2 regions of the Paenibacillus sp. J22P169 genome follow, and region 2 is predicted to be linked to the other one. Evidence: predicted binding sites of a transcription regulator. Region 2 holds the regulator's gene; the other holds the start of a gene.
What was found. The regulator NrdR, encoded in region 2, represses ribonucleotide reductase genes. The targets are predictions, from matches to a motif close to AACACNATATATNGTGTT.
Positions count from the first base shown of each region.

Region 1 (4,426 bases), on a different contig from region 2:
GTGTAATCCAGGACATTTTATCATCAGACAATGGAATTTCTTCATCTGTCCAAAATTGCATAATATTTTGATTCCAGAACGTAATCGTGAAATCATCATCTGGCCGGTTCCAATTCACCGCTTTTTTGACGATGGGCTTATTAATGGTTGGTGCACTTGTCATGAATGGTAATCCCCTTCCTAATTATACTGAGCAGCTTACACATTCCTCAACGGATAGCTGATTGGTTCGTGTGTAGTAGAGCGATTTAAGTCCTTTGTGTGCCGCATACAGGTATAATCTAGCAAGTTGTCTTGTTGAAACATCACTGTTTACGTGTAAAATGGTCGAGATCCCTTGATCCACATGTGTTTGAATCTCCGAAATGAGGTCAAGAATCTTGAATTGATCCATTTGATAAGCGGATTTATAGTAAAAGAAATTGTCACGTGCCATGAATGGCATCGGATAATACGTTGTTGAGTTCGCATACGTACGTGTCTCAATCGGTTCAACAATTGGCATCACGCTGGATGTTGAATTTTGGATATACGAAATACTTTGCGTCGGCGCTACAGCCAAACGGTAAGCATGATACAGACCGTGCTTCTGAACGTCCGCTTGCAACGCTCTCCAATCGCTTCGCGACGGAATCGGCATGCCCTCGAATAAAGCTTTTACTTTATCCGACAGCGGGCGGTAATCTGTTTCTGTATAACGTGTAAAATAGTTCCCATTCGCATATTCGGAAAGCTCAAAGCCTTCAAAGGTTTGACCGGAGTCTTTGGCAATCTCCATGCTTTTTTCGATGGAATAGAAATTCATCGCTGCGAAGAAGGTACGAACGAAATCCTTCGCTTCGGCACTCTCGTAAGCAATTTTGTTCTTGGACAAATAACCGTGCAGATTCATAACACCAAGACCGACAGAATGCAGCTCACGGTTCGCTTTGGCGACACCTGGCGCATTGCTAATCGTCGTCATATCACTCACCGAAGTTAAGGCAATCATGCCTTCGTGAACGGTTTCGCGCAGCTTTTTACGATCCATCACATTCGCAATGTTCATGGAAGCTAGGTTACAGCTAATATCGCGAAGTATGACATCCTCTTGACCATAATCATTGATTTCAGATGTTTCTTGTAGTTGGAAAATCTCCGTGCAGAGATTGGACATCTTGATCGTCCCAATCCCCTTCAGGGCATGATCCTTATTCGCATTCGTACGATTCATCATATATGGATAACCGGATTCCAGTTGAGTTGTCGCAATTTTGGTCAGCATATCACGTGCCTGCATGACGACTTTCTTTTTTACCTTCGGGTTCGCTAGGAGTTCATCGTACATCTCATCCATATCAAGATCATCCATATGCTTGCCATAGGCTTGGAGAACCGTATAAGGTGCGAAAATATGTAGAGGCTTATTCTCCTCCGCTAGCTTATAAAACTTATTCGGAACAATAAGTCCGATCGAAAGAGTTTTCAAACGGGATTTCTCATCCGCATTAATTTTCTTACTATCCAGGAACTCCATGACGTCCCAGCCAAAAATGTTGTAATACGCCGCGCCTGAACCTTTGCGTTGACCCATTTGATCCGCATAGGAAAACGCATCCTCCATAAGCTTAAGAACAGGTATAATGCCTTTGGCCGCGCCCTCAACACCTTTAATCGTTTCACCGCGCCCACGAAGCTTCGATAAATTCACGGCTACACCGCCGCCAATTTTGGAAAGCTGCATACAGGTTGCTAATACATAATTGATCGAATTTAAGGAATCGTCCATTTCTAATAAGAAACAAGATACTAATTCACCACGACGGCTCTTGCCTGCGTTCAGGAAAGTAGGTGTCGCTGGCTGCAAACGCTGCTCCATCATGGACACAGCAAGAACGCGTGCTGTTTCTGCGTTTCCGCGCCCCAAGTACAGAGCTACAATTGCTACGCGATCCGGGAAGTGCTCCAGGTATAACGTCTTATCATCACTGCGCAAAGCGTAATCTGTATAAAATTTCGATGCTGCCATATACGAAGCGAACTCGAATTGATTATCATGTGCGACTTGATACACGCTATTAACTTCAGCTTCGGTGTATTTGTCATAAACGTTCTCATAGAAGTTATTGTCGATCATATAACGAACCTTCGAAGAGGTATCGGGGAATGTGAGGCTTTTGCTGTGGACTTCCTTCATAAACACTTCGACAGCTTCTTTATCCTTCTCTAATTGGAAGAAACCATCCGTACCTCGTTGCATTAATTCATTATTAAGTTCAATGTGCCGCAATTGCTTGTACCCCCTGAACAAATCGTTCTACATCATTTTTGGTGCCGGACAATTCGAATTTCGATAATACAGGAACATCGTAAAGTGCTGAGATCGTATCTGCGCTTTTGGCGAAGCCGTCTCCCCAGTTGCGATTACCGCTAGCTGCAACGCCTTGAAGACGAGAGGAATTACTTTCTAGGAAAGAAGCCACCTTGGGAGGAATTTGACCAAAACCAGTTGTATACGTCACGAGAACGAATGGCTCGTCCATTGTCATCGCTTCCTCAATTTGAACCGCGGGCATTTGGAGTTTCGCAATAAAACGGCGAACATTTCCAGTCTTCGAATCGTAAGCAATTAACATAGCTTCCGTCTCCTATCATTCTCAATTCTCTCTATCTTGTGCTAACACTTGCGGGTAACCTATATGTAGTGAAGATACCAATTCTATCGTCTGTCATTCGTGGGTGAAGCTACCCTGTAATCGACAGAATCTGCGTTTTTCTAACGACTCCGTACGCGGTCAAAAAAGCTTAAAACCTGCGATTTCACTTGATTTCCGGCTCTATTTGAGCCTTCGGCTAGCAATCTCGTAATGCGCTTTTTATCACGACATCTAGTTGATAGATTCAAATTTATATCAATATATTGTGTTTGTCAACGAGCAAAACGACCTATTTACATTTCCAAAACACCTAATCCTAGACGGGGCGTGGCTCGATGGGTTTAGAAAAAATATTTTCATTTTTTACTTGATTTTTTCGGATATGTCGAAATGACTAGGACGTTAATCCCCCACTAGATCTAGTTTCAACTTCTGGCTCAATTACCGCCTTTAAACCTTCTCAGAGACCCTCTACAGGCTTCCAAACCCTACAATCGATAACTCCATGCCTCCAACAAAAAAAGCTATTCACGCGCACACGAGGGTGCCATGAATAGCTTATTTCAATTTCTTAACTGTTGCGTTGTTGGAAATCCGTCATGAAATCAGCAAGTGCTTTACAAGATGCGTAAGGGACTGCGTTATACGTAGAAGCACGTAAACCACCAACACTGCGGTGACCTTTCAATCCAACGAACCCTTGTTGTTCGGTTTCTTTAATGAATTTCTTCTCAAGCTCTTCATCTTGTAAGCGGAACGTAATATTCATCGCAGAACGGCTTCCTAGATCTACCGGTCCACGGTAGAAGCCATTGCTGCTATCAATAGCGCTATAAATGAGGCCTGATTTTTCTACATTATTCTTCTCAATAACCGTCAATCCGCCTTGCTCTTCAATCCATTTCAACACCAGATTCACCATATAAATGGAGTATGCTGGCGGCGTGTTGTACAAGGAATTGTTTTTGCTATGCGTTTCATAACGCATCATGGTTGGGATTGTTTTTGGCAAATCAGTTAGTAAATCGTCTTTGATAATAGCAACTGTCACACCAGACGGTCCAAGATTCTTCTGTGCTCCCGCATAAATCATGCTGAACTTCGAAACATCGACTGGACGGCTCAAGATATCACTGGACATGTCACCGATCAAAGGAATGTTGCCTGTATCCGGAAAGCTTTGGAATTGAGCACCTTCAATGGTCTCATTGGACGTGATATGCAGATAAGCTGAATTCGGATCTAGGTTAATGTCACTCAATGCAGGAATTTTCATAAATTTCTGCTCTTTCGAACTAGCCGCAAGAGAAACTTCTCCGAATAGTGCCGCTTCTTGCACAGCCTTCTCGGCCCAAGCGCCTGTCAGCACATAGCTGCCAACCTTGCCTGACTTCAAGAAATTCATAGGGATCATGGAGAACTGAGAGCTCGCTCCACCTGTCAAGAAGAGAATTTGGTACCCATCCGGAATACCGAAAATACGCTTCAATAACGCTTGTGTTTCATTATGTACTTGCTCATATTCCGCACTACGGTGAGAAATTTCCATGATGGACATGCCAATACCTTTAAAATCAACAAACTCCTCTTGCGCTCTCTGAAGTACTTCGAGCGGTAACGCCGCAGGCCCTGCGTTAAAGTTATAGGCCCTGTTTCCCATGAGTGACCACACCTTTGCTTTTGTATTATGGCTATGATAGCAATATTCTGATCAAGCATCAAGTAAAACCTCAAACAAGCTATTCAAGAGCAGGTCGAATACCACTGTAAATCGCAACCATTTCCTCCAG
Region 1 is NZ_JCAUAO010000007.1:134,573-138,998, reverse strand. Features, by position in the region: gene nrdF (class 1b ribonucleoside-diphosphate reductase subunit beta) at 1-163, opposite strand, end outside; gene nrdE (class 1b ribonucleoside-diphosphate reductase subunit alpha) at 185-2,269, opposite strand; gene nrdI (class Ib ribonucleoside-diphosphate reductase assembly flavoprotein NrdI) at 2,256-2,615, opposite strand; gene serC (3-phosphoserine/phosphohydroxythreonine transaminase) at 3,208-4,296, opposite strand; gene AC58QG_RS26540 (mismatch-specific DNA-glycosylase) at 4,376-4,426, opposite strand, start outside.
Region 1: nrdI (class Ib ribonucleoside-diphosphate reductase assembly flavoprotein NrdI) is a predicted target of NrdR. The motif match lies at 2,889-2,906, and genes of this name have one in related genera.

Region 2 (4,426 bases):
TAAGAAGCTCGGTGAAATCATCTTTGGATCCCCTGAAGCACGAATACAGTTAGAGGGCTTGCTTCATCCCCCTATTCGGGCAAGGATGCGCGAGCAGATGACATCGTATGAACGGGACTTTCCCACAAAGCTGGTTGTGGTCGATGTTCCTTTACTCATAGAATCAAATCTTGTTTCCATGTTTGAGGAGATCATGGTTGTTTATATTCCGCGGCACTTGCAGTTGGAACGACTGATGCAGCGAGACGGCTTGTCTGCAGAGACTGCCCAGCTTCGGCTAGATGCACAGATGTCGATTGAAGAGAAACGAAAACTCGCGGATATCGTAATTGATAATAGTGGGACTTGGGAAGAAACCAACATGAGGGTGGAGCGGTTTTGGGCAGGGAAGGGATTAGCATGACGTTCTTTCGGAAAAAACGAATGTTTGCTGTTCTGCTTATTGCTTTTGTCATGATCCTCTTCATGAATAGCGCAATTATAGGTAGAAAGCTATACCCGATCTACTTTCAGCAGGAGATTAGGCAAAGCGCGGCGAAACACAATATAGATCCGTTTCTAATTGCAGCCATTATTCGCGTTGAAACGAATTATAAATATCATTTAGAGTCAAGAAAAGGGGCATTAGGGCTTATGCAGCTTATGCCTGATACCGCAGAGTGGATTGTTGAATCGTCGAATTTAGGGCCTCATACGCAAGAAGATTTGCTTCGTGTAGATATTAATATTTATTTGGGATCTTGGTATCTGAATTGGTTGATCAAGCATTATAACGGGAATTTAGTCTACGCGATAGCGGCGTATAATGCGGGACAAGGCAATGTGAATAAATGGAAGAACAATAATGTGTGGGACGGAACAGAGTCGAATATCAGTGATATTCCCTTTGGAGAAACACGACATTATGTGCAACGTGTGCTCTATTACTATGAGAAGTATACGAAGCTTTACACGGAGCAATGGCAAGGGAGCGGGGATGCTTAGTAGATCTCAGCAAAACAAAGAAGCATTGGACTAGCTCCCGGGGGAGCGAAGAGTCCAATACTTCCTGTTGGCAGAATCAAAAGCTTGGTTTAATCAAGATTACTTGAATTGACCTGCTAGAGATTGTTCTGCGATTTGCACCAGGCGACGAGTAATGCTACCACCAATAGAGCCAGTGTCACGAGAAGTCATGTTGCCATAGTAGCCATCTTGTGGGATAGCGATACCTAGCTCCTGAGCTACCTCGTACTTCAACTGATCCAAGGCTGCATTAGCTTGTGGAACGACTAAAGTATTGCTTGAGCTCATGTCTGTTCACCTCCTTGTCGGTTGGTAAATCTATTGTGTGCAGAACTCCAAACTTCAAGACATGTAACATCTGGTAAAGATATTTCCAAGAGAGAAAGGAGAGGAAAGCGAATGAAATGCCCGTTCTGTGACCATTCTGGTACGAAAGTGCTTGATTCCAGGTCTGCCAATGAGAATAAATCCATTCGTCGGCGCCGTGAATGCGAGAAATGCGCGAGAAGATTCACGACTTTCGAAATGGTAGAAGAAACACCTTTAATTGTGATTAAAAAAGATGGAAGTCGGGAAGAATTTAGTCGAGAGAAAATTTTACGGGGCTTAATTCGCGCTTGTGAAAAAAGACCGGTTTCCATGGAGCGGCTAGAGATGCTCGTCTCTGAAGTTGAAATGCAGCTTCGAACTACGGCACATGCTGAAGTCGATAGCCTAGGCATTGGTGAAATTGTGATGGAACAATTGTACCCCGTCGATGAAGTGGCCTACATTCGCTTCGCCTCTGTCTATAGGCAGTTCAAGGACATTAACATGTTCTTGAAGGAGTTAACGCAAATATTGGGAAAGCATGATGTCAGTCTACTTAGGGACAAATAAGTAGAACTGATCAATTACAAAAGCCGCGTCACCTCGTGAACGTATCATGAGGTGACGCGGCTTTCTATGTTTATATTCCATGCTAGTTTGTATGAATAGTTGTTGTGACAATCAGATTGTTCGTTGTTGAGGTGGAGGTAGAGGACGCTGTGAACGATAACGTTTCTAAATTGACGGTAACCCCAATGGTGAGCGCATTATTAATCACTAAATTAGCGGTCGTTAAAGTTGTTAAGTAGCCTAATAGAAGAACACCATTTACGAATACATTGTAGTACCCGTTACTTCCAGGTACCGTTAGGCTATTGGCAGGAAGGTTAGCACCTGAGTCGTCTCTGAAACTAGATGAAGGAATCGTTGTCACACCTGCAAGAATGTTTCCTAATACCACATTTGCTGTGAATCGTTTGACAAGCGGGGTAAGGGTCGTTGTCGTCGTTGTTGTAATCGTTCCAGTAACCACACTAGTCGCCGTTAAATGGAGGGTAATCAAGTGTAAGCTCATGGTTGTCCTCCTTTCAGGGAGTGATTAGTTGTCAATCTAGTAGTCCTATATATTATGCTAGAAACAGCTTGTTTGTTTGGGAAATTCAGAGGATGACACGAATTGATTTGTTTTTTTTCGAAATGTGACAAAAAATAAAAAAAAGACAGCGACTCGTGCGCTGTCTTTTGCTGTTTTATGAGAGAAAAGTCAATAACGACGCGCCCTCATGAGCTTTTGAAAAAAAAATATTCTATTGACATCAACCGACTGTATTTTTGTTAGCGATAAGGCATAATTCGGTTATTGAGTGCGTTTGTCCAGTTCTTCTCGAAGAAATTGAATAAATCGGATAGCTTCCTCAGCTGTCAATAGGTCACTGCCAAAAGAGAAAGAGAACATGTCCAAAATATCATGATCAGGAAGGTGCAAGTTATCAATCAATTGCATTACGTCTAGACTCATATTGCCGTCAATCACCGTTTTATTCATGATGTAGATTCCTCCTTTGTCGTACTCTCATCATCGGATGGAGGCGGTAGCTGGCTGACATATTGGACAATAGACAAATTGCCAAATTAGTCCCTCTAGCTTTGCGTCACCACTTTTCAGTGATTTTGCCTTTGTCATACCGATAGAGTCTTTATATGAAAACTATATCACAGGTTAGGATTATCGTGCTATTAATACATTAATTCGAAGGATGGTTGAAGCATATGTCCGTCAATAGCCCACAATCCAGTAAAAATATTTATGAATTGGATATTGTTAAGGTAGCGGAGGCGCTTGGCCTTGATCAAGCTCGCTTACTCGCTTATGTCTATAATCGACCAGAAGCTATTCACGCCTATGCGCATGTAGAGCCTGTTTCTCCTTCGGAACCATCCTAGCTAAAAATAAAAAAAGCACAGCAACAAGGAAGTTGCTGTGCTTGAATGGATCTTTAAACCATGATTTTGCAAATATCATTCGTGAATTCAACTGGATCCTGCAAAGGCAAACCTTCGATAAGAAGGGCTTGATTATACAAGAGCGCCGTGTACAGGTTCAATTTCTCTTTATCTTTTTCGAAAGCATCCTTCAAGGAAGCGAACACGTCATGATTGACGTTGATTTCTAATACTTTCTCAGCCTTAACATTAGGGTTGTTCGGCATTGCGTTCAAGATTTTTTCCATTTCGATGGTGACATCGCCATCTGTGGATAAGCATACCGGATGCTTTCTCAAGCGCTTGGAAGCCTTAACGCTTGTCACTTTACCAGCCAGTAAGCCATTCATGTAGTCGAAAAGATCTTGATTTTCCTTCTTGTCAGACTCAGAATCGTTTTGGTTATCCTCTACATCAATACCGAGATCCCCGCTTGAAACCGATCTGAATTCTTTCTCTTTATAAGACATAATCATTTTAATTGCGAACTCATCAATATCATCTGTGAAGTATAGAATCTCGTAGCCTTTATCGGTCACAAGCTCCGTTTGCGGAAGCTTATCAATTCTTTCCATAGACTCACCGGAAGCATAGTAAATGTACTTCTGATCTTCTGGCATTCTCGCTACATACTCGTCCAACGTGACGAGCTTTTTCTCTTTGGAGGAGGAGAACATCAATAGATCTTGAAGAAGCTCTTTATGCGTACCGTAGTCGCTGTAAACACCGAATTTAAGCTGTCTGCCGAAGGACTTGTAGAATTGCTCGTATTTCTCTCTCTCGTCCTTCAGGAGGCTTTGCAGCTGTCCTTTGATTTTGCTGGAGATATTCTTCGCAATTAATTTGAGTTGACGATCGTGCTGCAGCATCTCGCGGGAGATGTTAAGCGATAAGCTTTCGGAATCGACCATACCCTTAACGAAGCTGAAATAGTCAGGAAGCAGATCCGCACATTTATTCATAATGAGAACGCCGTTCGCGTAAAGCTCCAAGCCTTTCTCATACTCTTTGGAATAGTAGTCATAAGGCATGTTTTCAGGGATAAAGAGGATCGCTTGGTAGACTACCGCGCCATCTGCACTCACATGAATATGCTTAAGCGGCTTGTCGAAGCCGTAGTGTTTCTCAT
Region 2 is NZ_JCAUAO010000001.1:2,890,873-2,895,298, reverse strand. Features, by position in the region: gene coaE (dephospho-CoA kinase) at 1-403, shown strand, start outside; gene AC58QG_RS13245 (lytic transglycosylase domain-containing protein) at 400-984, shown strand; gene AC58QG_RS13240 (alpha/beta-type small acid-soluble spore protein) at 1,084-1,293, opposite strand; gene nrdR (transcriptional regulator NrdR) at 1,405-1,884, shown strand; gene AC58QG_RS13230 (DUF4183 domain-containing protein) at 1,967-2,389, opposite strand; gene AC58QG_RS13225 (hypothetical protein) at 2,672-2,860, opposite strand; cyclic di-GMP riboswitch class I at 2,903-3,000, opposite strand; gene AC58QG_RS13220 (hypothetical protein) at 3,085-3,258, shown strand; gene htpG (molecular chaperone HtpG) at 3,312-4,426, opposite strand, start outside.